DNA from 3 places in the Paracidovorax wautersii genome. Region 2 is predicted to be linked to each of the others. Evidence: riboswitches for the same ligand, from Rfam matches in the RefSeq annotation. Region 2 holds a riboswitch; each other region holds the start of a gene.

Region 1 (9,694 bases), 380 kb from region 2:
GTGAACGACTGCATGGCCTGCAGGATGTCGGGCGAGGCCAGCTCCACCAGATCGCGCGCGGCGCCCAGCACCACGCCCACGATCACGCCGGCCAGCAGCAGCCGCAGCGTGTGCTGCACGCCGCGCGCCAGCACCAGCGTGAGCACCACGGCCCCGGCCGCGCCGATGAAGGCCATGCCGGTGATGCCCAGCCGCGCCAGCCACTGCGCAGCCGTGGGCGACAGGCCGAACCAGGCCATGGCCACCGCCCCGCCCAGTGCCGCACCGGAGGCGCTGCCCAGCAGATAGGGGTCGGCCAGCGGGTTGCGGAACAGGCCCTGCGCAATGGCGCCGGCCAGCCCCAGCAGCGCGCCCGCCAGCCAGGCGCCCAGCGAACGCGGCAGCCGGATGTCCCACACGATCTGCAGCGCCACCGGGTCTTCGCGCATGCGCAGCATGCTCTCGAAGCCCGTGCTGCCCACGCTGGCGCCCAGCAGCAGCATCCCGGCGCTGGCCAGCAGCAGGGCTACGGCCAGCCACAGGCCGCGGCGGCCGGCGGGCGCGGGCGCGGGCGCGGGCGCGGGCGCGGGCGCGGGTGCCGGGGCCACGGCAGCAGGTGCGGCGCTGGGAGCGGTGGGGCGCAGGCTCATGGCGCCTTGTCCGCCAGGCAGCGGGCCATCAGGCGCGCGGCCTCGGCCATGCGCGGCCCCGGGCGCACAACGATGTCGGACTCCTGCGGGCCGAACACGCACAGGCGCTGGTCGCGCACGGCGGGCAGTGCCTGCCAGCCCGGGTACATCACCATGGGCTGCATGCTGCGGTTGCCCACCATGAGCACGTCCGGACGGGCACGCACGACGAACTCGGGGTTGAGCCGCGGGAACGGCCCCAGTTCGGGCCCGACCACGTTGCGCGCGCCCAGGCGCGCCAGCGTCTCGCCGATGAAGGACGCCGTGCCGGCCGCGTACGGGCCGCGGCTCACCTCGAAATACACGCGCGCGCCGCGGGCCCGGGCCGGCAGCGATTGCGCAGCCGCCTGCACGCCGGCGTCGATCACGCGCCACAGCCGCTCGGCGCCCTCCTGCGGCGGCACGGCCAGCATCGCGCCCAGCGTGGTCAGCACCTGGCGCACGTCGGCATGGGTCTTGGGCTCGAGCGCGACGACCTTCACGCCGAGCGCCTCCAGCCGGTCGCTGGCGCGGGTGCTGGCGGACAGCAGCACCACATCGGGCCGCAGCGCGACGATGGCCTCGACATTCGGATCGATGCCACCGCCCATCTGCGGCAGCCGCTGCACCGCCGCCGGCCAGTTGGAATAGCGGTCCACGCCGACCAGGCGATGGCATTGGCCCAGCTCGCACACGCTCTCCGTCAGCGAGGGCAGCAGGCTGACGATGCGCTCGGGCGGGCGGTCGAAATGCACGCGGCGGCCGCGGCCATCGGTCACGTCGATCGCCTGCGCGGCGGCCGCACCGGCGGTGGCACAGGCCAGGGCGCACAGCACGCCGGCCATCCAGCGGCGCACCACGGCGGGAGAGCGGTTCATGGCGCCTCGTCCTTCAGCGTCAGCGGCAGGCCTGCTGCCACCAGCGTCACGCGCGCGCAGGCCGCGGCCGCGCGCTGGTTGAGCACGCCCAGCGCATCCACGAAGGCGCGCACCTCGCGGCCCATAGGAATCACGCCCAGGCCGATCTCGTTGCCCACCAGCACCACCGGGCCGGGCGCGGCCTGAACCGCTTCCAAAAAGAGAGCGCACTGCGCTTTCCAGTCAAGGGCTAGAGGCCTATTTGGCTTGGATTCGGATGATTCCATCGGCATGAGCCAGTTGGTGAGCCACAGCGTCAGGCAGTCCACCACGATCAGCGTGTCGGCGCGGCTGTGCCGGGCCAGGGCGGCGGCAAGGTCGCGCGGCTCCTCCAGCGTGGCCAGGCCGGGCACGCGTTCGGCGCGTTCGCGCTGGTGGCGCTCGATGCGCGCGCGCATCTCGTCGTCCCAGGGCTGGCCGGTGGCGACCAGCAGCGCCCGGTGCTGCGGCGAGGCCTGCAGCCACTGGCGTGCCAGCAGTTCGGCGCGGCGCGACTTGCCGCTCTTTTGCCCGCCCAGGATCAGCTCGCTACGGGCGATGGGGCGCAACGCATGGCTCATGCCCCGCCCTCCCCGCCCAGCAGCAGCGCCGTGGCCTGCGGGCTGGACGCGAACCACGCATGGAAATAGCTGGCATGCACGCTGCCGCGCCGGTACAGCGCCTCGCCCACGGCGGGCTCGGGCGCCTGGCCGGGGCGCGCCGTGCAGGTGCGCACCGGGGCTGCGCTGTCGCAGGTCGAATAGTGAAAAGTGTGCCCGCGCAGCACGTGGCCGCCCAGGTCCAGTTGCTGCGGCCCCAGCGCGGCCAGGCGGCGCTGCATGCGCACGTGGCCCGGCAGCAGGCCCCACAGGGGCTTGTGCTGGCCGTCGGCCAGCGTGATCGACTCCATCAGCGCCATCATGCCGCCGCACTCGGCCCACAGCGGCCGGCCTGCGGCCACATGGGCGTGCAGCGCATCGCGCATGCCGGTGTTGGCGGCCAGCGTGTCGGCATGCAGCTCGGGGTAGCCGCCGGGCAGCCACACGGCGTCGCAAGGGGGCAGCGCCGTATCGCGCAGCGGCGAAAAGCGCACCACCTCGGCCCCCAGCGCGGCCAGGGTGTCCAGGTTGGCCTGGTAGACGAAGCAGAAGGCCTCGTCCCCGCCCACGGCGACGCGGCGCCCCTGCAGCAGCCGCGGTTGCGCTGCGCCGGGCGGCTCGGTGGGCGCAGCAAAGTCTACGGACCAGCGCTGCCCCAGCGCAGCCAGGTCCATCTGGCCCAGCGGCGTGTTCAGCAGCGCATCGGCCGCGGCGTCCAGGCGCTCCAGGCTGTCGTGCAGCTCGTGGGCGGCCACCAGCCCCAGGTGGCGTTCGGGCAGCAGTGCGCCGGGGGAGCGCAGCGGGCCGGCCGCTGTGGCGGAACCCGCCTGCGGCACCACGCGGGGCAAGGCGCCCAGCCAGTCCTGCGCATCGCCCAGGCCACTGCGCAGCAGGTCGATGTGGCGCTCCGTGGCCACGCGGTTGGCCAGCACGCCCGCCCAGGGCAGGCCCGGCCGGTAGTGCTTGAGGCCGTGCACGATGGCGGCCAGTGTGCCCCCCATGGCGGAGGCATCGATCACCGCCAGCACGGGAATGCCAAAGCGCTGGGCCAGGTCGGCCACGCTGCGCTCGCCGTCGAACAGGCCCATCACCCCTTCGATCAGCACCAAGTCGGATGCCTGCGCTGCGGCATGCAGGCGGCGCGCGCAGTCGTCCTCGCCGGTCATCCACAGGTCGAGCTGGTGCACCGGCCGGCCGCTGGCCAGGGCGTGCCAGTGGGGGTCGAGGAAATCCGGCCCGCACTTGAACACCTGTACCCGCCGGCCCTGGCGCGCATGCAGGCGCGCCAGCGCGGCGGTGACCGTGGTCTTGCCCTGTCCGGAGGCTGGCGCCGCCACCACCAGGGCCGGGCAGCGGGCGCTGCCGGCGTGGGAGCCCGGCGCCATCACTGCGGCGCCCACGCCAGCCCCACGTAGAACGTGCGGCCGGGCGTGGCGTAGGTGTCAGCCAGCTGATAGGCCTTGTCTGCGAGGTTGTCTAGCCGGGCCTGCAGGCGCAGGTCACGGCCCAGCGTGCGGCTGGCCGACAGGTTGAGCACGGTGTAGCCGCCCAGGCGCCTGGTGTTGGCCGCGTTGTCGAAGCGGCGGCCGGTGGCCTGCGCTTCGGCGCCCAGCGTCCAGCCGGCCACGTCGGTGTCGGCGCCCAGCACGGCGTGGCGCTTGGCGCGGCGTGCCAGCAGCTTGCCGGTGGCCTCGTCACGCGGGTTCTGGAAGTCGACCGAGCCGCGCAGGCGCACCGCTGCGCCGAGGCGGTAGGCCCCGGCCAGCGTCACGCCCTCGTAGCGCGCCCGGCCCACGTTGGCGTAGCAGCCGCCGAAGGGCCCGTCATTACCCGCGCAGGCACCCGTGCCGCCCGTCCAGTTGATGAGATTGCGCACGCGGTTGCGGTAGGCCGTGGCCGAGAAGCTGTCGCCACCGCGCGCCCAGCGCAGGCCCAGCTCGGCATTGCGGCCCTCCTGCGGGCGCAGGCTGCCCTCGCCGTACATGCTGAAGCGCTGGTACAGCGTGGGCGCGCGGAAAGCGGTGCCCACGGACGCGGTGGCCCGCCACTGTGGCGCGAACTCGTATCCGTACCCGGCGCTGCCGGTGCTCTTGCCGCCGAACTCGCTGTCGCGGTCATGGCGGGCGTTGAGCTGAACGGTGTGAGCGCCATGGCGCAGGCCGTAGCCCAGGGCCAGGGCGTCCTGGTGGCGCTCGCGCTCGTTGCCTTCGATGCTGGTGTTGGTCAATTGGTCCTCGCGCCGCTCCAGCGACGCCGTCAGTTGCTGGCCCGCGCCCAGCGCCCACTGGTTCTGGAACAGGTAATTGCGCAGCACCGTCCGCGTGTCGTACACGGAGGGGCGCGTGCGGTAGTCGCTGCGGGATTCGCTGGCCGTCATCAAAGTACTGTAGCGCTCGCTCCAGCGTGCCTGCCAGTTCAGGCCCACCGCCTGCAGCCGGTTGCGGCTGCGGTCGTCGGCCGTGCGGCTGGTGCTGTCGTACCCACTATGCGTGTCGGCGTACAGCAGCGTAGCGTCCAGCCGCTGGCCGGGCGCCACCTGCCAACCCAGGCGGCCGCTGCCCGCCATGCGGCGATAGCCGTCCTTGTCGGGGTTGGCGGTGGCCGTGGTGCGCGAGTTGAAGCCCTCGCTGTCCACATGGCTCAGACCCAGCGCATAGTCCCATGCGCCCGCGCCGCCGCTGACGCCCGCCGAGGCGCGGTATGTGCTCTGGCTGCCGGCGCCTACGCTGGCGTAAGGGCGCACGCCCGCTTCCCCTTTGCGGGTGAACACCTGGATCACGCCCCCGATGGCGTCCGACCCGTACACCGCGCCGGCCGGGCCACGCAGGACCTCGATGCGGTCGATGGCATCCAGCGGCAGGGCCTCCCACGGCGCGCCGCCCGAGCCGCTCTGGGTATCGAGGCGGATGCCGTCCACATAGACCGCGGTGAACTCATTGTTGGCGCCGCGCAGGTACACGCTGGTCGTGGAGCCGGGTCCGCCGTTGCGCACCAGTTCGACGCCCGGCAGGCGGCCGAGCACATCTTCCAGCGCCGCCGCGCCGCTGCGGTCCAGCGCTTCGCGGTCGACCACCGAGACATCGGCGACCAGGTCGGACAGCGGCTGCGCCGTGCGGGTGGCGGTCACCACCGTGTCAGGCATCGAAGCCACATCGGAAGAAGGGATCTGGTCCGCGGCAAGGGCGGACAGGGAACACAGGCAGGCAGTGGCGAGGGCCACGGCGCGTGGGCGGGCACCGGGGGCCGCGCGCACGCTCGAGAGGGTCGAGAACATGGTGGTCATTGCGTGAAATACCCGCGCCGGCCTCCCCGCCGGCAATGGGCTGACAGGCCACGGCATCCATCGACGCCACGACCCCCTGGTGTTGGCCGGTATCCGGGCTGGCAGAACACCCTTTCGTCGCCTTCCCAGCGCCTGTTCACGGCACCAGTGGCTTGAGAAGAAAGAGAGGGCCCGAAGACCCGTCTGCTGACCGTTGCGGGGGCAGCGCAGGCACAGCGCAAACCCGTAGGGCGCGCCTCCCTGCTTCCCGTTGAACTGCGGCATGCGAACCATGCAGCGAGCACCAACGGCGCGATTCTAGGCGACGCTGAACAAGCCCCGCGATGCGGCGCGCTCTGCCGGGGACCGCTGCAAGGCGCAGACCCACCGCCCTAGCCGCAGCGATGGCGAAGATGTGCCACGCGGCAGACCGCCCGCAGCAGAGAAGCGCAGCGCGCGGCGGACCCGGCTCAGCGTCGCCTGGATGACCGTTCGGCGGACGAACCCTACAATCGCCCGCTGTATGGCCCCAACGTCTTCCATCGACCAGATCGCCGAGCGCGTCGAACGCCTGCTCCTGCGCCACGCCGAGTTGCAGCGTACCAATGCGCTGCTGTCGCAGCAGGTCACGGCACTCACCCAGGAGCGCGATTCCCTTAAGTCGCGGCTGCAGGCCGCCCGGGCCCGCGTGAACGCGCTGCTCGACCGTCTGCCCGTCTCGCCGGAAACGCCCGGCGCCAAGGAGGGCGAATGAAGCAGATCGAGGTTCAGATCATGCAGCAGAGCTATCTGCTGGCCTGCCCGGAGGGCCACGAGGAGCGGTTGCTCCAGGCCGTCGAGCGCGTGGATTCGGCCATGACGCGCATCCGCGACGCCGGCAAGGTGCGCGCCCGCGAGCGCATCGCCGTGCTGGCCGCGCTCAACCTGGCCTTCGACATCGCCGACCGGGAGCAGCAGCCCGCCTTGCAGCAGCCACAGCCGCCCGCACCACCCACCGGTGCGGCCCCGCCGCAGCCCGAAGACGACCAGCGCATGGCGTCGTTGCTCCAGCGCCTGGACGAGGCGCTGGGCGACGATGGCCGCCTTCTCTGACGGGTCTTCCCCCGGCGCGTCGACGCGCGCCGCAGGCGGGCCTACAATGGAGGCGTCTGCGGTGCTGCCGGGCTTTATATTTCCTTGAACCAATGCTCAACGAGCATGGGCCTGGTACATCGCCCGGTGAGCGTGATCATCTCGCGTCAGATGAACCCAACGCCTGGCTGCCCTCGCCCACCTGAACCCCCGGTTCAGGATGACGGCCCGGTGGCATTCGCAGACACCTCTTCCCCCTGAATCCGCCCCCACGCGCCCGTAGCGCGGCAGCGTATTCTTCATCACGCCGACGGCGTCGGTGACGGCGGCTCCCACGAGTACGCCTTGCGCTCTGCCAGCAGCGTGCGCAAAGCGCCCGCCGGCAGGCCCGGCGCACACAAGAAGCCCTGGAAATACTGGCACTCCATGTGCGCAAGCGCCACGCGCTGCGCCTCGGTCTCCACCCCTTCGGCGACCACTTCGATATGCAGGGCACGGCCCATGCTCGTGATCGCCGTCACGATGGCACGGTCCCCATCGTCCTCGGGGAGCCCGCGCACGAAGGACTGGTCGATCTTCAGCTTGTGGATGGTCAGCTTCTTCAGATACGCCAGGCTGGAATAGCCGGTACCGAAGTCGTCGATGGCCAGCCCCACCCCCAACGCCGAAAGGACCGACAGCCGCTGCTCGGTCTCCTGCCCGTCCTGCAGCAGGATGGTCTCGGTCAGTTCCAGTTCGAGCAGGCTGGCGGGCAGGCCGTGCCGGCTGAGCAGCTGGGTGAGGTGCTCCACGAAGCCGGGCTGGCGGAATTCGAGCGCCGACACGTTCACCGCGACCACCACCGGCGTTCCGGCCCGCAACCACGCCGCGGCCTCCTGGACGGCCTGCTCCATCACCCAAGCGCCCAGCGCCACGATGTAGCCGGACTCCTCCGCCAGCGGGATGAACTCTGCGGGAGACACCGCCCCCATCTCGGGATGGGTCCAGCGCAACAGCGCCTCGGCGCCCACGATGCGGCCGGACGCCATGGCGACCTGCGGCTGGTAGTGCACGGCCATCTGGCCGAGCCCCACCGCCTGCCGCATCGCATGTTCCATCTGCATGCGCGACAGCAGGTTGGCGTTCATCTTCGGCTGGTAGAAGCCATAGCTGCCCCGGCCTCGCTCCTTCACGCCGTACATGGCGGTGTCGGCCTGCTTGACCAGATCGTCCAGCGTCGCGCCGTCCTGCGGGTACAGCGACACGCCGATGCTGCACTGGATGGAAAACCCCATGCCATCCAGCGCGAACGGGCGCAGCATGTCGTCCAGGATGCGCTGCGCCACGGCGGCCGCAATGCTCTCGTCGCCCCCGTGGAGGTAGATGACGAATTCGTCGCCCCCCAGCCGGCACAGCAGGTCCGTCTGCCGCAGGCAGGCCTGGAGCCGCTGCGCTACCAGGCGCAGCACGCGGTCGCCGAACGGATGCCCCAGGGAATCGTTGATGTTCTTGAAGCGGTCGAGGTCCAGGAAGAGGATGGCGAAACCTGTTCCCCGCTCGCGGGCGGCCGCCTCGATCGCGGCATCGACGCGGCGGGCGAGCAGCACCCGGTTGGGCAGCCCCGTCAGCAGGTCGCTGTAGGCCAGCTCCTCGATCCGCTGCTGGGCTGCATGCTGCTCGGTCAGATCGCGCACGAAGCCGATGCTCTGCGCAACCTGTCCCCGCTCGTCCCGCACGGCCACCCAGGACAGATGCACCGCGCAATCCGGTCCGGTGCGGCGCGGCAGCAGCAGTTCGCCTTCCCAGAAGCCCTCCCGTTCCCAGGTGGCCACGACGCGCTGCATCAGCTCACGTGCTTCCGCGTGGCCGAAGAGGGCAGCCGCCGGCTTGCCCAGCAGCCCGCAGGGCGAATCCTCCACCAGCCGCTCGCAGCCGGGATTCATGCGGATGAGCGTGTGGTATTCGTCGGCGATGAAGATGGCGTCCAGGCTCGACTCGAACACCTGCGCAGCCAGCCTCAGGCTGGCCTGGGCCTCCGCCTGCCGGGTCACATCCCGGAAGGAATACACGCGCCCCGACGGCCGCCCGTGCAGCAATTGCGGTACGGAACGGCGTTCGACCGACGTGCCGTTGCGAAGCACGAAGACGTCGGTGGTCTCCAGCAGAGGTTCCCGGGCAATGGCCGCGAGCCGCTCCCGGTAGGGCAAGGGCTCTGCCACCTGCGACGCCATGAAAGCGTGGACGGCATCGTCGTCCCGCTGCCGCAGCAGGTCATCCGGCATGGCCCAGAGCAGCGCCAAGCGTTGGTTGAAGGCCCGCACGCGGCCCTGCATGTCGCACACCAGCATGCCGTCGGCCGCGGAATCAAGGGTTGCGCGCAGTTCCGCCAGCAGGGTCTCGAGTTCGCGCTCGGCCCCCTCTTCGCGCACCCGGCTGCGCATGGTCAGCACCAGCAGAGGGCCCTCCCTGCGCTGTACGGCGGCCACGCGGCGCTCCACCGGCACCAGACGGCCTTGCGCCGTGACGAGGCCCGACTCCGAATGGATGCCCGCCAGGATATCCGCGGGCGGCTGGCTCCAGAAAAACAGGTCCTCGGGCGTGGACGCCAACTGCTGGACCGGCGTACCGATCATGGCCGCGGCCGCTTGGTCCGCCAGGTCCGCCGCGGCCCGGTTGCAATACACGATGCGCAGCGTCTCAGGATGGACCAGCCACAAGGCCTGGTCCATGCCGTCGCAGATGGCGTGCCACTCCTCTTCGTTGAGAGGGAGGTCGGTCACGCGTCGCCCTCTCGCGGTACGGGATCGACGGCCCGCTCGAAGAAATAACAGATGCGCTTGCGCGGCGAGAGGTAGTCCAGGGCTTCGCGCGGCAGCTGCGCAGGCCGCAGGCTGCGGCGGATGCCCAGTTCGGGAACCGTTTCCAGATCCAGGATGCGGGCCTGGTCCACCGGCACCCGCGGGTCGTGCACGAGGACGCGGGGCCGCAGCGGCCGCGAGGAATTGACCGAAATGACCAAGGCATAGCGGTCATTCACCAATTGGACGACGGACCCGGGCGGGTACACGCCCATCATGCGGATGAAGGCGCCCAGCACCACGGCGTCAAACCGCGGCTTGTGCTGCGCGAAGATCACGGACAGCGCCTCGTGCGGCGTGAGCGGGTCGCCGCCGTGCAAGGGGTTGCACATCCGGTCGTAATGGTTGACGAGCGCCAGGATCTGCCCGGCCCGGACCATGT
Region 2 (9,694 bases):
CCGGCAGGGATGGCCAAGGCAATAATCGACCGGACAGGGGAGGGCGCGCCGTGGCGCAGCGTCCGGATCCCCGCGTGAATCAAAACGTGGGCGGAAACGGTGGGCCAAGGCCGGGTTTTCGCGTTGGAGGTTTTCGGGATGTCCTCTTCGTTGTCTTCGGATGCCGATTTCGAACACATGTTCGAGATCGCTCCGGTCTCCTTGTGGCTGGAGGATTTCAGCGATCTCAAGCGCCTGCTGGACGGCTGGCGCGCGTCTGGCGTGCAGGATGTGGCGGCCCACGTGCGCAGCCACCCGGAGTGCATGCAGCAGTACGGTGCGGCCATCAAGGTGCTGAAGGTCAACCAGCGCACGCTGGATCTCTTTGCCGCGCCCGACCAGGCGACGCTGGTGGCGTCGCTGGGCACGGTGTTCCGCGGCGACATGCATGCGCAGGCCATTGCAGAGCTGCTGCAGCTGTGGTCCGGGGCGCTGGAATTCTCCAACCAGACGGTGAACTACACGCTGGACGGGCGCCGGCTGGACGTGCAGATCCGCGGGCGCATCCTGCCGGGCCACGAGCACGACTGGAGCCGCGTGCTCATTTCCCTGGAGGACAACACGGCGCAGGTGCGTTCGCGCAGTCAGCTGCTGCAGAGCGAGCAGTATGCGCGGGGGCTGTTCGAGTTCTCGCCGGTGTCGCTGTGGGTCGAGGACTTCAGCGCCGTCAAGCTGCTGCTGGACGAGGTGCGCTCGCAGGGTATCCGCGACTTCAAGACCTTTCTGAAGGTGCATCCGGAGTTCGTGGACCGCTGCATGCACGAGATCCGCGTCATCGACGTGAACCAGCAGACGTTGTCGATGTTCGGGGCGGACAGCAAGGAGACGCTGCTGAACAACATCGGCAAGGTGTTCCGCGGCGAGATGCATGACTCGTTCGCCGAACAGCTGCTGGACCTGTGGGACGGCAAGCTGGTGCAGCAGCGTGAGGTCGTCAACTACAGCCTGTCCGGAGAGGCCGTCCACATCCACATGCAGTTTGCGGTGATGGACGAACACCGGCACGACTGGCGCATGGTGCTGCTGTCTCTGGTGGACATCACGGCGCGCAAGAAGGCCGAGGCCTACCTGGAATACCTGGGCAAGCACGACGTGCTCACGCAGTTGCGCAACCGCGCGTTCTATGTCGAGGAGCTCAACCGCCTCACCCGCAAGGGGCCGTGGCCCGTGTCGGTGGTGGTGATCGACATGAACGGGCTGAAGTCGATCAACGACGAAGCGGGCCACGCGGCGGGCGACGCGATGCTGCGGCGCGTGGGCGAGGTGCTGGCCAAGGCGGTCGATGCGCCGGCATGCGCGGCCCGGATCGGCGGGGACGAGTTCACGGTGGTGATGCCGGCCACCGACGAACGCGGCGCCCACAACATGATGGACCGCATCCTCTCTCTGCTGGAACTCAACAACCAGTTCTACCCCGGCCAGCCGTTGAGTCTTTCCATGGGCATGGCCTGCGCGGCGTCCGGCGAACAGATCGAGGCCGCCGTGGTCCGGGCCGACCAGGCCATGTACGCGGAGAAGGTACGCTACTACCAGTCCCGCGGCATAGACCGGCGCCAGCAGGGCGCCTGACCTCGGCCTGGTGCCTGCCGGCCGCGGCGCTAGCCTTGCGTGGTGGTGCGGCCGATGTCCGGCCAGCGGTGGTGCAGGTAGATCCAGGCCACCAGGCCGATGCACATCATCGCCAGCGAGGCGCAGGCCAGCAGCCGGGTGGAGTGCATCACCAGGGGAACGACCACGCCGGCCACTAGGCCGTTGGCCGTGGAGCCGACGAAGGCCTGCAGCGACGAAGCCATGCCGCGGCGCTCGGGGTACAGGTCCAGCACCAGCAGCGTCACCACCGGCACCATCAGCGCCCAGCCGAAGGAGAAGATGGCGATCGGAAACAGCGCCCACGACACGTGCGGCGTGAACAGCAGGTTGGCTGCCAGGTTCAGGACCGACATGGTGAACATGATGAGAAAGCCGTGCCGGATCTGCCGCTTGGGGGCGATGCGGCCCGCCAGCCGGCCGCTGAGCCAGGCACCGCCTATGATCCCGGAAATCGTCAGGATGAAGAGCCAGAAGAAATTCGAGGGCGACAGTCCCAGGTGTTCGCCCAGGAAGGCGGGCGCCGCCAGCACGTAGAGGAACATGCCGTTGAAGGGCACGCCGCTGGCCAGCGCCAGCAGCAGGAAGCGCGGGCTCGATCCCAGCTGCCAGTAGCCCTGCAGCAGGTGGCGGGCCTGGAAGGGCTGGCGGTGCTCGGCGTGCAGCGTTTCGGGTAGCAGGCGGAAGTTGGCCACGAACAGCAGCACGCCCACGCCGGTCAGGAACCAGAACACGCTGTGCCAGCCCAGGTGCACGAACAGCCAGCCGCCCACGATGGGCGCGATGGCCGGCGCCACGCCGAAGTAGATCGTCACCTGGCTCATGACCTGCTGGGCCTGGGCCGGCGGGAACATGTCGCGGATGACCGCGCGCGACACCACGATGCCCGCGCCCGCCGACAGCCCCTGCAGCGCCCGGAAGAACACCAGCTGCCCGATGCTGTTGGACAGCGCGCAGCCGGCCGAGGCGAGCGTGAATACCGCGATGCCCCACAGCACCACCGGGCGCCGGCCGAAGCTGTCCGACAGCGCCCCGTGGAACAGCGTCATGAAGGCGAAGCCGAACAGGTAGGCCGACAGCGTCTGCTGCATCTCCACCGGCGTCGCGCCCAGCGCGGCGGCAATGCCCGAGAAGGCCGGCAGGTAGGTGTCGATCGAGAACGGCCCGACCATGCCCAGTACGGCCAGCAGGACAGCGAGGGCCCAGCGCGGTGCGCGCCAGAGGTTGTGGGCGTCAGGATTCATCAGGGGACGGGGCCGTGCGGGCCGGCTTGGAGGCTTGGAAGGGGCCGCTGCATTATCCGGCAAGCCTGTGCACAGGGGCGGGCGGCCAGGACATGGCAACACCGATCCGGGAATCGCGCGGCCCGCAGCCGGAGATGCCTGCAAGGCGTCTGAGCGCCGCAAGTCCCCTGCCTTGCCAGCGCGGGCGACGCCGCGCGGCGTCGCTCCCGGATTTGTGTGAGTAGGCCCTCGGCGGCTATCCCGCATAATCCGCCGCAGGACGGAGGCAGGGCGTCCGGCACGAGGCCGGCACCCGCACCCGTCCGGTTCGAAGGTGCCCCACCGGCCGCAAGGCCCACGGGGTTCAACGGGAAGCAGGTGCGCACCGGGGCGGCAGGGCCTACCCCACGGGTGCTATTCCTGCGCTGCCCCCGCAACGGTCAGCGGACACAAGGACCCTCCGCGCACGCCCTTCTTTGTGGGGCGGCGCAGCCACTGCGCAGGCCGCCCTGCGTGGGAAGGCGAGGGCCCGGTCGCACCCTCCGGCATCGTGTCGGGCGGTGCGGCGGTCCGTGAGCCCGGATACCGGCCTTCGTACCGCTTCGGACGCTGCGGGAGTGCCTTGGTCCGGTCAGGTCGCTGCGCGCGCGGCGCGGCCCTTTCCTTTCCTCTGTGCACACACGCATGCATGCCGCGGACAGACACGCAGGCGACGCGAGCGCCACCTATGCATTCATGCATGCAAGTCGCACGCGCGCCGGCAGGCACGACACCGGAATGAAGAAAGAAAGGGCCGACACCACCATGCAAACGTCCAAGATTCCCGCCACCATCGTCACCGGCTTCCTGGGCAGCGGCAAGACCACGCTGCTGCGCCACATCCTGGACAACGCCGACGGCCGGCGCATCGCGGTCATCGTCAACGAGTTCGGCGAGCTGGGCATCGACGGCGAGATCCTCAAAGGCTGCGGCATCGGCTGCGACGACGAGGGCAACGAACGCGAAGGCGCTCTGTACGAGCTGGCCAACGGCTGCATGTGCTGCACCGTGCAGGAAGAGTTCTTCCCCGTGATGAAGCAGCTGGCCGAGCGCCGCGACCAGATCGACGCCGTGCTCATCGAGACCAGCGGCCTGGCCCTGCCCAAGCCGCTGGTGCAGGCCTTCCAGTGGCCGGAGATCGCCAACGTCTTCACCGTGGATGCCGTGGTCACCGTGGTGGACACGCCCGCCGCCGCCAGCGGCCAGTTCGCGGCCAACCCCGCGGCCGTGGACGAACTGCGCCGCGCCGATCCCAATCTGGACCACGAATCGCCGCTGCACGAGCTGTTCGAAGACCAGTTGTCGGCCGCCGACCTGGTGGTGCTCAACAAGACCGACCTGGTCGATGCCGCCGCGCTGGCTCAGGTGCAGGCGCTGGTGCGCGAGGAGATTCCGGCATCGGTGAAGGTGGTGCAGTCCGAACAGGGCCGCCTGCCGCTGGACGTGCTGCTGGGCCTGTCGAAGGCGGCCGAGGCCACCATCGACCAGCGCGTGAGCCACCACGACCATGACGAGGACCATGACCACGACGAGTTCGACGCCCACGTGATCGACCTGCCGGCCGTGGACCAGGCCCGCCTGCTGGCGGCGCTGCAGAAACTGGTGGCCGAGCAGACCATCCTGCGGGTGAAGGGTTTCGCGGAGATTCCGGGCAAGCCGATGCGCTGGCTGCTGCAGGGCGTGGGCCGGCGGTTCGACCACCACTTCGACCGCGCCTGGCGCGAGGGCGAGGCGCGGGGGACGCGGTTGGTGTTCATCGGGCAGGAGCTGGATGAGGGGGCGTTGCGGGCGGGGTTGGAGGGGGTGGGGGCTTGAATCTTTGAAATTGAAATTGGGTTTGGCGCTTATGTGGTGTGCGCTGGCAGCTATCGTTTTTGACAGGTGCTGTGGGGTTGTTTCCCGGTGCCGGGTCTCGGCCCGGCGGCCGAGGTTCTTTTCTTTGCTTCGCCAAAGAAAAGAACCCAAAAGAAAGGCGTCCCTGCTGCCCGTGTCCCCTTCGCTGCGCTACGGGGCAGCCTGCGATGCTCGCGCAGGCAGGGCCGCCGTGGAACTCACTGCGCTGCAGAGCAGCTCCGTTCGGACAGCCACGGCGAGTCAGTTCACGAGGCATGCGCGCTCCGACGCGCATGCGCCCTGCCTGCGCTCCGCTTCTCGGCACGGGCAGAAGGGAACCCGAACGCCCCACACGGGCCATCGCTGCGCTCGGCCCGGCAGTGGGAGGCCGAGCGCAGTGTTGGCCCGTGTGGACTCCCAACGCCCTTCTGTATGCGCCGAGGAGCACAGGGCGCGGGGCGGGCGGGTGTGCCGCAGGACACACCCGCTTCGTGATCTGACTCGCCGTGGCTGTCCGAGCGGAGCGCGCCAGCGCGCAGCGAGTTCCACGGCGCCGCCCCGTGACCGAGCACCGCAGGTTGCCCTGTTCGCCGCAGGCGAGCGGGGACGCAGACAGCAGGGTCGCCCTTTCTTTGCTTACTTTCTTTCGGCGAAGCGAAAGAAAGTGAGTGCGCCGCCGGGCGCATACCCCGGCCCCGGAAAGCAAACTTCCCAGAAAATCAAAAATGATAGCTGTATGCGCTTGTCCCATAAGCGCTAGACCCCAAAAACACTCCGAATGCACCTCCTCTCCACCCGCCCCGGCGGCTTCGTAGAAGACGACTCCATCGTCACCCGGCTCGACCAGACGCCGGGCGATATCGTCATCCTCAGCTCCGCCGACACCACCCTCGCCCTGCTCTCCGGCGCGTGCGAGGAGCTGGCGCGCACGGAGGAGGCCGGCTTTCCCTCCGTGCGCCTGGTCAACCTGCAGTACCTGCGCCAGCCCGCCTCGCTCGACCTCTACATCGACGAGGTACTGCAGCACGCCCGCGTGGTGATCGTGGACCACCTCGGCTCCGAATCCGTCTGGCCCTACGGCTTTCAGCAGATCGGTGCACTGGCGCGCAAGAACGGCCAGCGGCTGGCCATGTTCTCGGGCGATCTGCAGGAGGACCTGTCCCTGGTGGAGCGCAGCACGCTCGCGCCCTCGGTCTGCCACCTGCTGTGGCAGTACCTGCGCGCGGGCGGGGCGGCCAATGCGCTGCAGTTCGTGCGGGCCGTGGCCTTCCATGGGCTCGGCCATGGCGGCGCACCGCAGCCGCCGCGCAGCCTGCCGCAGGCCGCCGTGCATGTGCCGGCCGCCTTCGCACCCACCCATGCGGTGCCGGGCATCGACGACCTGCGCGCGGCCTGGGCGCCGGGCGCTCCGGTGGTGGCGCTGGTGTTCTACCGCTCGCACCTCATGGCGGCCAACACCGCCGCATTCGACGCGCTGGCGGTGACGCTGCGCGCCCAGGGCCTCAACCCACTGCCCGTGGCGCTCGATTCGCTCAAGGACCCGTTGTGCCTGGCCACCTTCCAGGCACTGTGCGCCGACCATGCCGTACAGCTGGTGCTCAACACCACGTCCTTCGCCGCGCTGAAGCACGAAGGTGCCGCCCTGGCCGGCGATGCGCCGGTGCTGCAGGTGATCGCCAGCGGCGGCAACCGCGAGGACTGGTGGGCCGACAGCCTGGGCCTGCGCCCGCGCGACATCGCCATGCAGATCGTGCTGCCCGAGATGGACGGCCGCATCGTCACGCGGGCCATCAGCTTCAAGGGCCTGTCGCACCGCAGCGCGGTGACGCAGGCGGACGTGGTGGCCTACCAACCCGAGCCGGACCGCGTCGCCTTCGTGGCCGAGCTGGCACGCCGCTGGTGCCGGCTGCGCAGCCTGCCGGCCGCCGAAAAGCGCCTGGCGCTGGTCCTGGCCAACTACCCGGGCAGCGAAGGGCGCATCGGCAGCGGCGTGGGGCTGGACACGCCGGCCTCGGTGGTCGGCATCCTGCAGCGCCTGCGCGCGGAGGGCTACGCGCTGGGGCCCGACGCCGCGCTGCCGGCCGATGGCGACGCCCTCATGCAGACGCTGCAGCAGGGCATCGCCAACGATCCGCGCCAGTGGCTGCTGCGTCCGGCCTGGCAGAGCTACGCGTTGGCGGACTACCGCGCACGGCTGGCGCAGCTGCCGGCCGGCATGGCCGACGCCATCGCCGCCCGCTGGGGGGCGCCGGAGGACGACCCGGCCGTGCGCCAGGGGCGCTTCATGATCGCCGGGCTGCGGCTGGGCCAGGTGTTCGTCGGCATCCAGCCCGCACGGGCGCTGGCCACGGCCGGGGCGCAGGACTACGCCAGCTACCACGACGCCGAACTGGTGCCGCCGCACAGCTACCTGGCGTTCTACTTCTGGCTGCGCGATGTGTTCGCCATCGACGCCGTCGTGCACGTGGGCAAGCACGGCAACCTCGAATGGCTGCCGGGCAAGAGCCTGGCGCTGTCGCAGGTGTGCTGGCCCGACGCCATCCTGGGCCCGCTGCCGCACCTGTACCCGTTCATCGTCAACGACCCGGGCGAGGGCGCGCAGGCCAAGCGCCGCAGCCAGGCCGTGATCATCGACCACCTGATGCCGCCGCTGACGCGCGCCGAGAACCACGGCCCCATGCAGGACCTGGAGCGGCTGGTGGACGAGTACTACGACGCCTTGCTGGTCGACGCGCGCCGGGCCGGGCTGCTGCGCCGCCAGATCCTGGACGCCGTGCGCCAGCAGCATCTGCTGGAGGAACTGGACCTGTGCGGTCCGACTGCAGGCAAGGGCGGCTGCGCGGCGGATGCAGTGCCGCCGCCGGACGACGATGCCATCCTGGCACGCATCGACGCCTATCTGTGCGAGCTGAAGGAGACGCAGATCCGCGACGGGCTGCACATCTTCGGCGCGTCGCCCACGGGCCGCCAGCGGCGCGACACCTTGCTGGCGCTGGCCCGCTACCCCGCCGGCGACGGCCAGGGGGCGCAGGCGGGTCTGCTGCAAGCCCTGGCGGCCGATCTGCTGCGGGGCACCGGCTTCGATCCGCTGCAGATCGACGATGCTGCCCGGCCCTGGGACGGCCCGCGCCCCGCAGCGCTGCAGGCCGTGAGTGCCGACCCCTGGCGCCACCACGGCGACACGCGCGAGCGGCTGGAGCTGCTCGCCCTGCGGGTGCTGGAATCCGCAGAGGATGCCGCCGGCTGGCCGCAGACGCAGGCCGTGCTGGGCCGCGTGCGGCACACGCTGGCGCCCGCGCTGGACGCCTGCGGCGGCCAGGAACTCACGCAGCTGCTGCGCGGCCTGCGCGGCTGCTTCGTGCCGCCGGGCCCGAGCGGTTCGCCCTCGCGCGGCCGGCCGGATGTGCTCCCCACGGGGCGCAACTTCTACACGCTGGATACGCGCGCCATTCCCACGCGCACGGCGTGGGAGCTGGGCCAGCAATCCGCGCGGCGCCTCGTCGAGCGCTACCTGCAGGAGCACGGCGACTACCCGCGCACGCTGGGCCTGTCGGTCTGGGGCACGGCCACCATGCGCACCGGCGGCGACGACATCGCCCAGGCCTTCGCGCTGATCGGCGTGCGCCCCAAGTGGGCCGCGGGCAGCCAGCGCGTGGTCGATTTCGAGGTCGTTCCGCGCGTGGGGCTGGGGCGCCCGCGCATCGACGTCACGCTGCGCATCTCGGGCTTCTTCCGCGACGCCTTCCCGACCACCGTGCAGATGTTCGACGCCGCCGTGCAGGCCGTCGCCGCGCTGGAGGCCGAGGACGCGCAGGAGAATCCCATCCGTGCGCGCATCCTGCAGGAGACGGAGCTGCTGGAGCAGCAGGGCGTGGCGCCCAGGGCCGCGCGCCGGCAGGCGGGCTTTCGCATCTTCGGCGCGCCGCCGGGGCACTACGGCTCGGGCCTGAACCCGCTCATGCGCAGCGGCACCTGGGAGGGCGATGCCGACCTGGCCCGCGCGTACATGGACTGGAGCGCGCACGCTTACGGGCAGGACGCCGACGGCGAACCCGCTGGCCCGGCGCTCGCCCGCCGCCTGGCCGGCCTGGACGTGGTGGCGCAGAACCAGGACAGCCGCGAGCACGACCTGCTCGACTCCAACGACTACTACCAGTTCCAGGGCGGCATGGCCACAGCCGTGCGCCACCTGGCGGGGCGCCAGCCCGCGCTGTACCACGGCGACCATGCCAACCCGCAGGCGCCGCGCGTGCGCTCGCTCAAGGAAGAGATCGGCCGCGTGGTGCGGGCCCGCGTCACCAACCCCAAGTGGATCGATGGCGCCAAGCGCCACGGCTACAAGGGCGCGTTCGAGATGGCCGCCACGGTGGACTACCTCTTCGGCTTCAGCGCCACCACGCAGCAGGTGAGCGACCACCACTACGCGCTGGTGGCCGACGCCTACGTGCTGGATGCCGAGACACGCGCCTTTGTCGAGCGCCACAACCCCACCGCGCTGCAGGACATGCTGGAGCGCCTGATCGAAGCCATGCAGCGTGGCCTGTGGCAGGCACCGGGCGGCTACCGCCAGGCGCTGGAAGACCTGCTGCTGGACCACGAACAGCGGCAGGAAGGCGCGTAGCGCGGCGGCGCGAGGGGCCGAGCGATCCTTTGCCGCGGAGCGGGTGGGGCTTGCGCCATGCAACGCGTGGTTACAGATTTGTGATGTACTCGCGGGCCCGGAAACATCCCGGCATTCGGACCCCTGCCATTTTTTGACGGCTCTTCGTACACCATGACGCAATCCTCTTCCATTTCTCTGAGAACCAAGCTGATCGGGCTGGTGGCTTTCTTCGTTGTCACGCTGCTGGGCGTGGGGGCAATCGGCATGCAGCAGCTGTGGAGCGTGAGCCAGAAGCAGCGCGCGATGTACACCGACACGGTGGTGCCGCTGCGCGTGGTGGTGGACGCTGCGCGGCAGGGCGCCACGCATT
Region 3 (9,694 bases), 810 kb from region 2:
CGCCCCAGGCCTTGCTGTGGGCCGATGCCAGCCACCCGGACCTGGCCCGCGCGCAGCACCAGGTGGCGAGCGCCGACGTGGTGGTGGTCGCCACGCCGGTCTACAAGGCGGCCTACAGCGGGGTGCTCAAGGTGTTTCTCGACCTGCTGCCCCAGGCGGCCCTCAAGGGCAAGACGGTGCTGCCGCTGGCCACCGGCGGCAGCCCGCACCACATGCTGGCGCTCGACTATGCGCTGCGGCCCGTGCTGCAGTCGCTGGGCGCCAAGCACATTCTGCCCGGCATCTACGCCACCGATGCCCAGGTGGTGCTGACGCCGGAAGGCGCCAGCCAGGTGGGGGCGGAGGTGGCCCAGCGCATCGACGAAGCCGTACATCTTTTGGCCACCGAAACCCTGCGCGCCCCGGAGCCGGCCCCTGCGGCGGCGGGGCGGTTCTCGCCGGTGCACTTCTCGCAGGTGCGATGTAGCGTCTGATGCCGCGCGGCGCCCACCGGCGCGCGCGCTTTCCGCCTGACGTCTCCGTTCATTTTTTGATCGTCCGTGTTCGCACGGGCAGGGCGCAGCTTTGTCTGGCCCCCTCCACCGGAAGGATTCCCGATGCCGCACAGCCCCTCGACCTTCGCGCAGTTGCCCGACTCTGGCTCCGGCGAGGCCGCCGCCCCCGCGCCGGCCGGCAGCCCCTGGCTGCGTGCGCTGCGCGCCGTGGGCGTGGCGGCGCTGGTGATCGCTGCGCTGTTCGTCATCGCGGCCTTCCTTCTGCTGCCGGTCGTTCCCGCCTGAGCGGACACGCCGGTTCACCGCCCTTCCTCGCTCTTCTTGCCTTTGCGGAAAGACACCACACCATGACTTCGCCCTTCCTGCACTCCCTGGCCTCCGCCCCGCGGGGCGACGCCGTCCCCGTGTCCCGCCGCCGTGTGCTGGCCTCCGCTGCCGGCGCCGCTGCGGTGCTGGCCGCCGGCGGAGCCGCCTGGGCCCAGCCGAAGGGCGAGCGCGTGCTGCGCGTCGGCCACCAGAAGGGCTGGCTGTCGCTGCTCAAGGGACGCGGCACGCTGGAGAAGAGCCTGGCGCCGCTGGGCGTGAAGGTGACCTGGACGGAGTTCAATGCCGGCCCGGTGCAGCTGGAGGCACTGAACGTCGGCTCCATCGACTTCGGCGACGTGGGCGAGGCCCCGCCGATCTTTGCCCAGGCCGCGGGTGCGCCCCTGGTCTATGCGGGCGCCACCGTGCCGCGCCCGCAGCTGGAAGCGGTGATCGTGCCCAAGGGCTCGCCCATCCGCAGCGTGGCCGACCTGAAGGGCAAGCGCGTGGCCTACAACAAGGGCTCCAACGTGCAGTACTTCCTGGTCAAGCTGCTGGAGAAGCACGGACTCAAGTACGCGGACGTGCAGTCCGTCTTCCTGGCGCCGCCCGATGCCCGGGCGGCTTTCGAGCGCGGTGCGGTGGACGCCTGGGTGATCTGGGACCCGTTCCTCGCTGCCGCGCAGAAGACGCTGGAGGCGCGCCTGCTGGCCGACGCCACGGGCGTGGTCAACAACCGTGCGTACTACTTCAGCTCGCGCGACTTCGCCACCAAGAACCCCGACGTGCTGCGCATCGCCGTCAAGGAGATCGATGCGGTGGACCAGTGGGTGTCGAAGAACAAGGGGGAGGCCGCGGCCGAGCTGTCTGCCGTGCTGGGGCTGGACCGGTCCATCACCGAGCTGTTCGTCGGCCGCGCAGGCTATGGCACGTCGGTGGTCACGCGCGAGATCCTGGCCGAGCAGCAGGCGATCGCCGACACCTTCTTCGCGCTCAAGCTCATTCCGAAGCAGCTCAACCTGCTGCATGCGGCCCCGGTCGACCTGCTGTGAGAACGCACGCCATGACCGCGCTCCTTCCCGGCTCTCTGCACCCACGCTTCGATCGCGTGCTGGCCGTGACCGCGGCCGCCTGGGGCCTTTCGTTGCCCTCGCCGCTGCCGGCGCACCGCGTTGCGCGTGCGCTGGGGGCGCGTCCTCCCGTGGCCCGCGTGCGCACCACCGCTGCCGCCCCCTTCAGCGGCTTCGCCATTTCCTACTGACCCGACGCACAGCGTCAGGAGACCGTCTATGCAAGTGTTCTGGTTCATTCCTACCCACGGCGATAGCCGCTACCTGGGCACCGCCGAAGGTGGCCGGGCACTGTCGCACGACTATGTCAAGCAGGTCGCCGTGGCGGCCGACAGCCTGGGCTACGAGGGCGTGCTCATTCCCACGGGCCGCTCCTGCGAGGACCCGTGGGTGATCGCCTCCAGCCTCATCGGCGAAACCAAGCGCCTGAAGTTCCTGGTGGCCGTGCGCCCGGGGCTGCACCAGCCCAGCCTGGCCGCGCGCATGGCGGCCAGCTTCGACCGCCTCAGCGGCGGGCGCCTGCTCATCAACCTGGTGACCGGCGGCGACCAGACCGAGCTGGAAGGCGACGGGGTGTTCCTGGACCACGCCGCGCGCTACGAGCAATCGGCCGAGTTCATCCGCATATGGCGCGAGATCCTGGCGCGCAGCCATGACGGCGGCACCTTCGATTACGAAGGCAAGCATCTCAGCGTGAAGGGCGCCAAGCAGCTGTTTCCGCCGCTGCAGAAGCCCTATCCCCCTGTGTACTTCGGTGGCTCGTCGGCCGCCGCGCACGATCTGGCGGCCGAGCAGGTCGATGCCTATCTGACCTGGGGCGAGCCCCCCGCCGAAGTGGCCAAGAAAGTCGCCGACGTGCGCGAGAAGGCGGCCCGCCATGGCCGCACGGTGAAGTTCGGCATCCGCCTGCATGTCATCGTGCGCGAGACCGATGCGGCAGCCTGGGCCGCCGCCGAAGACTTGATCAGCCGCGTGAAGGACGAGACGGTCGTGCAGGCGCAGGCCGTCTTCGCACGCATGGACTCCGAAGGCCAGCGCCGCATGGCCGCGCTGCACGCAAGGGCGAGAAACAAGGCTCCCACGCTCGACGCTGGCGCGTCTTCGCTGCCCCCCGAGGGGGCTCAATCGCCTAGGGGCGGCCCGTCGGCGATTGGACGCTCCCGCGCCGATCTGGAAATCAGCCCCAACCTGTGGGCCGGCGTGGGCCTGGTGCGCGGCGGCGCGGGCACGGCCCTGGTGGGCGATCCGCAGACGGTGGCGGCACGCATCGAGGAGTACGCGGCCCTGGGCATCGACACCTTCGTGCTTTCGGGTTACCCGCACCTGGAAGAGGCGTACCGCTTCGCCGAGCTGGTGTTCCCCCTGCTGCCGCTGCGCGTGCAGGAACGGCTCACCGGCGGCCACGCCCTCGGGCCCTTCGGCGAGACCGTGGGCAACCAGTACGTGCCGCGCGCGGCCCAGAGCTGAACGGCGGCAACGCCTCAACGAACAAGGAAAGAACGCACCCATGGCCATCCACTCCATCAACCATGTGCAACTGGCTTTCCCGGCCGGCGCGGAAGGGCAGATCCGCACCTTCTACGCCCAGCTGCTGGGCCTGACCGAACTGCGCCATGCGGCGACGGGACCGGCGCTGCACTTCGCGGCCGGCCCGCAGCGCATCGAACTGGTGCCCACGGAGCGCTGGGCGCCCGCGCCCGCGGCCTCGCACCTGGCTTTCGAGGTGGACAACCTGCCCGAGCTGCGCGGCCGCCTGTTGCAGGCCGAACTGCCGCTGGTGGAAAACCGCGCGCTGCCCGGCTACCTGCGCTTCTACGTCAAGGATCCGGCGGGCAACCAGCTGGAGTTCCTCGAGGCCGATACCGAGCAGGAGCTGCCCGTATGACCGCCAGCACTTCCGCGGGGACCGTGCGCGAGTTGCAGGTTTCCCCCGTGCCCGAGTCGCCGGACGGCCCTGCCAGCGGCGCGCTCGGCGTTGCCGCGTGGCAGGGGCTGGCCGCCGTGGGGCGTCGCCTGCTGCCCTGGCTGGTGCCGGTGGCGCTGATCGCCCTGTGGCAGGTGGCTTCGTCGCTGGGCTGGCTGTCCACGCGCGTGCTGCCCGCGCCGCTGGACGTGGTGAAGGCCGCCTGGACGCTGACGGAATCCGGCGAGCTGTGGACCCATGTGAAGGTGAGCGCCGGCCGCGCGCTGGCGGGGCTGGCCATCGGGGGCGGGCTGGGCCTGGTGCTGGGGCTGCTGACCGGATCGCTGCGCATCGCCGAGACGCTGCTCGACTCCACCATCCAGATGGTGCGCAACATCCCGGCGCTGGCGCTGATTCCGCTGGTCATCCTGTGGTTCGGCATCGACGAGTCGGCCAAGCTGTTCCTCATCAGCGTGTCGGTGTTCTTTCCCATCTACCTGAACACCTTCCACGGCATCCGCAACGTCGACCCGCAGCTGATCGAGATGGGGCGCACCTATGGTCTGGGCCGCTGGCAGCTGTACCGGGACATCATCCTGCCCGGCGCGCTGTCGTCCATTCTGGTGGGGCTGCGTTTCTCGCTGGGCCTGATGTGGGTGATCCTGATCGTGGCCGAGACCATTTCGGCGCAATCGGGCATCGGCTACCTGACCATGAACGCGCGGGAATTTTTGCAGACCGACATCGTGCTCGTCGGGATCCTGCTGTATGCGCTGCTGGGCAAGCTGGCCGACGTGTTCGCCCGGGCGCTCGAACACTGGTGGCTGCGGTGGCATCCCGGATACCAGTGAGCTACCCCCTGAGGCGCTGCGCGCCTTCCCCCTTCTCTCGACTCGCTGCGCGAGTCGGGAAGGGGGACGACGCCGGTGGCCTGGCGAAGCCAGTTCCACGGCGTCCGCTGGCATTGGGCCGCGCCGGTTTTTGAACGCATTGACCTGAATACAGGACCTGATATGACCTTGCATTTGAATCGTCGTACCGCGCTGGCCGCCATTGGCATGGCTGCGACAGGCATCGCTGCCGCACAGCCTGCTGCTTCCACCGTTCGCATCGGCTACCAGAAGTCGTCCACGCTGATCGCGGTGCTCAAGATCCAGGGCACGCTGGAAAAGCAGCTGGCACCGCTGGGCGTCAAACCCACTTGGCATGAGTTCACCAGCGGGCTGCCGCTACTGGAGGCGCTCAACCTCGACAACCTGGACTTCAGCGCCGACGTGGCCGACACCGTGCCGGTGTTCGCGCAGGCCGCCGGCGCGCAGCTCACCTTCGTGGCGCAGGAGGCGCCGTCGCCCACGGCCCAGGCCATTCTGGTGAAGGCGGATTCGCCGCTCAGGAGCGTGTCCGATCTGAAGGGCAAGAAGGTCGGGTTTGCCAAGGCGGCCGGCGCGCATTACCTGCTCATCGCTGCGCTGGAGAAGGCCGGGCTGTCGCTGGCCGATGTGCAATCGGCCTACCTCACGCCCGCCGATGGCCGCGCGGCGTTCGAGAAGGGCGCCATCGACGCCTGGGTGGTGTGGGATCCGTTCCTCTCGGCCGCGCAGCGCCAGTCGGGTGCCCGCGTGCTGGCGGACGGCACGGGCCTGGCGTCGTACCAGCGCTATTACCTGGCCAGCAGCAAGTTCGCCAACGCGCGGGCCGACGTGCTGCGGGTGGTCTACGCCGAGCTGGAAAAGACCGGCAAGTGGGTCAAGCAGCACCCCAAGGACGCGGCAGCGCTCCTGGCTCCCGTGTGGGGCCTGGACGCTGCCACCATCGAGCAGGCCAATGGCCGCCGCAGCTATGCCGTGCGTCCGGTGCTGCAGGACAACCTGGGCGAGCAGCAGAAGATCGCCGATGCCTTCCTGGCTGAGAAGCTGCTGCCGCGCAAGGTGAACGCCGTGGATGTGCCCTTGTTCAAAACGGGGGCATGACGCCATGGGTACCACCACTGCCCCTGAAGCCGGCGGCGTGCGCCTGGAAGCGCGCGGCCTGCACAAGCGCTACGGCGCGCGCGACGTGCTGCGCAACACGCAGCTCACCGTGGAGCACGGCGAGTTCATCGCCATCGTCGGCCGCAGCGGCTGCGGCAAGAGCACCTTGCTGCGCCTGGTCGCCGGCCTGGAAGAGGCGAGCAGCGGCGCGCTCTACACCGACGGCCAGGCCGTCCACGGTTTGCACGGCGACACGCGCATCATGTTCCAGGAGGCGCGCCTGCTGCCCTGGCGCCGCGTGCTCGACAACGTGACGCTGGGCCTGCCCAAGGCGCAGCGCGAACGCGGCCGCGAGGTGCTGGCCCAGGTCGGCCTGGCCGACCGCGAGAACGAGTGGCCGGCGCGCCTGTCCGGCGGCCAGCGCCAGCGCGTGGCCCTGGCGCGCGCCCTGGTGCACCAGCCGCGCCTGCTGCTGCTGGACGAGCCCCTGGGCGCGCTCGACGCGCTCACCCGCATCGAGATGCACCGCCTGATCGAAGGCCTGTGGCAGCGCCACCGCTTCACGGCCTTGCTCGTCACCCACGACGTGCAGGAGGCGGTGGCCTTGGCCGACCGCGTGATCCTCATCGAGGACGGCCGCATCGCACTGGACGAACGCATCGCGCTGGCCCGCCCGCGCTCGCAGGGCGATGCCGCATTTGCCGCCATCGAAAAACGCATCCTCGACCGCGTGCTGCAAAAGCCCTCGGCCGATGCCGCGCCGCCACCCGGCGCCGGCTGGCCCGGCGTGCCCGCGCACGGACTGCGCTGGGCGGTCTGAGCCGTCCTTGTTTGTTGAACGACCCGCTCCATCCCTTCCCGTTTCTGCCATCCCATCCACGGACTTCCAAAGGAGTTAAACCATGTCCATCCAAGCCATCAACGTGCGCAACCAGTTCAAGGGCAAGGTGCGCGAGATCGTCCGCGGCGACGTCGTGTCCGAAGTGGACGTCGAGACGCCCTGGGGCATCGTCACGTCCGTCATCACCACCCGGTCGGTGGACGAACTGGGCCTGGACGTCGGCTCCGACGTCGTGGCGCTGGTGAAGTCCACCGAGGTGTCGATCGCCAAGCTCTGAGCGGTGGTTTCAGATCAAAAAGGCCTGTAGCGCTTTTGGATAAAGCGCATGTAGCTATAAAAAATGTAGTAATCGACCAAAGGCGGCCCGCGGGCCGCCTTTTTTTATTCCGCTAGTTATCGCAAGTGCGTTGCGTTAATGCGCATAGAATGGCAGCGTTGGTGCTCGCGGCGGCATTCGTCCCGCCGCAGTTCAACGGGAAGCAGGAAGGCCCTCGGACGCGCACGCGTTCGCAAGGCCCAGCCTGCGCTGCCCCCGCAACGGTCAGCGGACGGGTCGCCCTGGTGCGGCCCACCTCCATCCACACGCCACTGGGCGCCTGCCAAGGTGCCTGGGAAGGCTTTGGAGGGCGTTCCGTCAGCCCGGATACCGGCCAACGAGGTGGCGCCAGCGCACACAGCGCGGGCGTCGTGTGCCCATACGCCGGCGGGGAGGCCGGTGCGGGCGACTTTCGTGATTGAGTGGATCCGATGATTCCATCCTGCTTTCCGCCGCTGCGCGTGCCTGCCTGGCCCGCGCCCCTTGCGTTCGCCCTGGCCGCCGCCTTTCCTGCCGCTGCGCAAACCCTGCCCACGGTCGTCGTGACCGGGGCGGCTCCGCCGGCGCCCACCACGCCGCTCGACCAGTCGGCCGACAGCGCATCGCGCCTGGGCCTCACGGTGCGCGAGACGCCCGCGTCCATCGACGTGGTGCCGGCCGAGGTGCTGGCCGAACGCGGCCTGCGCACGGTGACCGAGGCTGCGCAGGCCGCCGTCGGCGTGACGGCGGGGGACTTTCCGGCCGAGCCCAGCGCCTTCTCGATGCGCGGCTTTGCCAACAGCCAGATCAACACGCTGTACAACGGCATCAAGATCGGCCCGCCCAACATGACCTCGCGCGTGATGGACACGGCCAATCTGGAGCGCGTGGAATTCCTCAAGGGCGCGGCCTCGCTCATGTCGGGCGAGGGCGCCACCGGCGGCGCGGTCAACTTCGTCACCAAGGCGCCGCACCGCGGGCCGGTGCGCACCGAAGTGAACACGGCCGTGGGCTCGTTCGGCGAGCGGCGCCTGTCGGTCGGCTCGGGCGGCACCACCGCCTGGCAAGATCTGGATTACCGCATCGACGCGAGCGCGTCCAACAGCGACGGCTTCGTGGACGACACCTGGCAGCGCAACCGGCACGTGTCGGGCGGGCTGGACTGGCGCGCGGCGCCGGGCGTCAAGCTCTTCATCGCGGGCGAGGCCAAGCGCGACGACGGCAGCAGCTACTGGGGCACGCCCCTGGTGTCGGCCAACGCGCCGGGCGTGCAGCCGCGGGGCGGCATCGTCTCAGGCACCTACACCTCCGGCTTCAACGGCAGCGCCCTGGGGCCGGTCGCCATCGATGGCCGCACCCTGCGCACCAACTACAACGTGCAGGACAACCGCAACGAGGCGCGCGAGACCTGGCTGCGCGCCGGCGGCGAATGGCAGGCCAGCGATGCCGTCGTGCTGCGCACCCAGTTCTGGCGCTACACGGCCGACCGGACGTGGCTCAACAACGAGATCACCGCCTTCAACGCCGGCACGGGCCTGGTGGACCGCGAGCGCTTCTACGTCGCGCAGGACCAGACCAGCTGGGGCAACAAGACCGAATGGCAATGGGACGCGCGCGTGGCAGGCCTGGACAACCGCCTGGTGGCCGCCTTCGAGTACAGCGACCTCGACCTGGACCGGCCCGGCGCGGCCAACTTCCCGGGCGACAGCGTGAGCCTGGCGGACCCGCAGCGCGGCCGCTACGGCCTGCTGACCACGCAGCTGCAGACCACGCGCATCCGCAACACCGTGCTGGCGCTGGAAGACCGCCTGCGCCTCACGCCCACGGTGGCGCTGATCGGCGGGCTGCGCCAGGAGCGCATCGCGCTGGAGCGGTCGTCCGCCAACGCGGCGGGCGTGCAGCGCACGGGCTTCCCGTACGAGAAGACCTGGAATCCCACCACCGGCCGTGTGGGCCTGACCTGGGAAGCCGCACCCGGCACCACGCTGTACGGCCAGTACGGCACGGCGGCCGATGTGGCGGCCAACAACATCTTTTTGTTGGGCGCCACGCAGCCGCTGGACCTGACGCGCACCCGCAACGCCGAGGTGGGCGTCAAGCAGGCCTTCTGGCAGCAGCGCGGCGAATGGACGCTGGCCTTCTACGACACCGAGCGGCGCAACGTCTACGCCGCGCAGGGCGGTCAGCAGCTCGCGCAGGCGGGGGCGCTGAAATCCCGCGGGGCCGAGGCATCCGTGGCCCTGCGGCCGGATGCGCAGTGGAGCCTGTGGGGCAACCTGGCGCTCAACCGCGCGAGGTATGAGGGCTACAACCTGGGCAACGGCACCTCGCTGTCCGGCAACCGTCCGCCCAACGCGCCGCGCCTGGTCGCCAATGCCGGGGTGGGCTACCGCTTCATGGCGGGCGTGCCCATGCAGGTGTCGGCCTCGGTGCGCCACGTGGGCGAGCGCTTCCACAGCGATGCCAACACCGTGCGCCTGAACGGCTACACCGTCTTCGACGCCGCGCTGGCCGTGGACGTGGCGCGCGATGTGCAGCTCACCCTGCGCGGCCGCAACCTGGGCAACCGCACCTATGCGGCCTGGGCCGATCCGTTCTACCCCGACCAGATCCTGCTGGGCGCGCCGCGCAGCTACGAACTGGCGCTGCGCTGGACACTCTGACCGACATGCCCTTGGCCACCACCACTGCCACCGCTGCTGCAGCCCTGCGGGAAGGCCGCGCGGTACCCGCGCTGGGCGCTGTGCTGCAGCTGCAGGGCGCGGCCTTCGAGGTGGCGGGCGGCCGCACGCTGCTGGCGCCCACCGACGTGAGCGTT

Evidence for each region. A riboswitch is a leader RNA that binds a small molecule or an ion and turns the genes downstream of it on or off. The one in region 2 is predicted to bind cobalamin.
Region 1: it holds a riboswitch for cobalamin, as region 2 does, so the genes downstream of both, QE399_RS12935 (TonB-dependent receptor domain-containing protein) here and cobW (cobalamin biosynthesis protein CobW) in region 2, are expected to answer to the same signal.
Region 3: it holds a riboswitch for cobalamin, as region 2 does, so the genes downstream of both, QE399_RS14960 (TonB-dependent receptor) here and cobW (cobalamin biosynthesis protein CobW) in region 2, are expected to answer to the same signal.

Annotation. Positions count from the first base shown of each region.
Region 1 is NZ_JAVIZX010000001.1:2,866,300-2,875,993, reverse strand. It holds gene QE399_RS12955 (FecCD family ABC transporter permease) at 1-629, opposite strand, end outside; gene QE399_RS12950 (ABC transporter substrate-binding protein) at 626-1,525, opposite strand; gene QE399_RS12945 (bifunctional adenosylcobinamide kinase/adenosylcobinamide-phosphate guanylyltransferase) at 1,522-2,124, opposite strand; gene QE399_RS12940 (cobyrinic acid a,c-diamide synthase CobB) at 2,121-3,527, opposite strand; gene QE399_RS12935 (TonB-dependent receptor domain-containing protein) at 3,527-5,425, opposite strand; cobalamin riboswitch at 5,493-5,728, opposite strand; gene QE399_RS12930 (DUF904 domain-containing protein) at 5,928-6,158, shown strand; gene QE399_RS12925 (cell division protein ZapA) at 6,155-6,496, shown strand; RNA gene ssrS (6S RNA) at 6,547-6,726, shown strand; gene QE399_RS12920 (putative bifunctional diguanylate cyclase/phosphodiesterase) at 6,778-9,183, opposite strand; gene QE399_RS12915 (cyclic di-GMP phosphodiesterase) at 9,231-9,694, opposite strand, start outside.
Region 2 is NZ_JAVIZX010000001.1:2,488,513-2,498,206, forward strand. It holds gene QE399_RS11265 (sensor domain-containing diguanylate cyclase) at 139-1,608, shown strand; gene QE399_RS11270 (multidrug effflux MFS transporter) at 1,638-2,870, opposite strand; cobalamin riboswitch at 3,165-3,457, shown strand; gene cobW (cobalamin biosynthesis protein CobW) at 3,654-4,703, shown strand; gene cobN (cobaltochelatase subunit CobN) at 5,500-9,342, shown strand; gene QE399_RS11285 (methyl-accepting chemotaxis protein) at 9,496-9,694, shown strand, end outside.
Region 3 is NZ_JAVIZX010000001.1:3,294,752-3,304,445, forward strand. It holds gene ssuE (NADPH-dependent FMN reductase) at 1-473, shown strand, start outside; gene QE399_RS14915 (hypothetical protein) at 597-779, shown strand; gene QE399_RS14920 (sulfonate ABC transporter substrate-binding protein) at 842-1,849, shown strand; gene QE399_RS14925 (hypothetical protein) at 1,861-2,058, shown strand; gene QE399_RS14930 (FMNH2-dependent alkanesulfonate monooxygenase) at 2,087-3,334, shown strand; gene QE399_RS14935 (VOC family protein) at 3,375-3,752, shown strand; gene ssuC (aliphatic sulfonate ABC transporter permease SsuC) at 3,749-4,621, shown strand; gene QE399_RS14945 (aliphatic sulfonate ABC transporter substrate-binding protein) at 4,784-5,740, shown strand; gene QE399_RS14950 (ATP-binding cassette domain-containing protein) at 5,745-6,560, shown strand; gene QE399_RS14955 (TOBE domain-containing protein) at 6,643-6,858, shown strand; cobalamin riboswitch at 7,001-7,250, shown strand; gene QE399_RS14960 (TonB-dependent receptor) at 7,329-9,539, shown strand; gene QE399_RS14965 (ABC transporter ATP-binding protein) at 9,545-9,694, shown strand, end outside.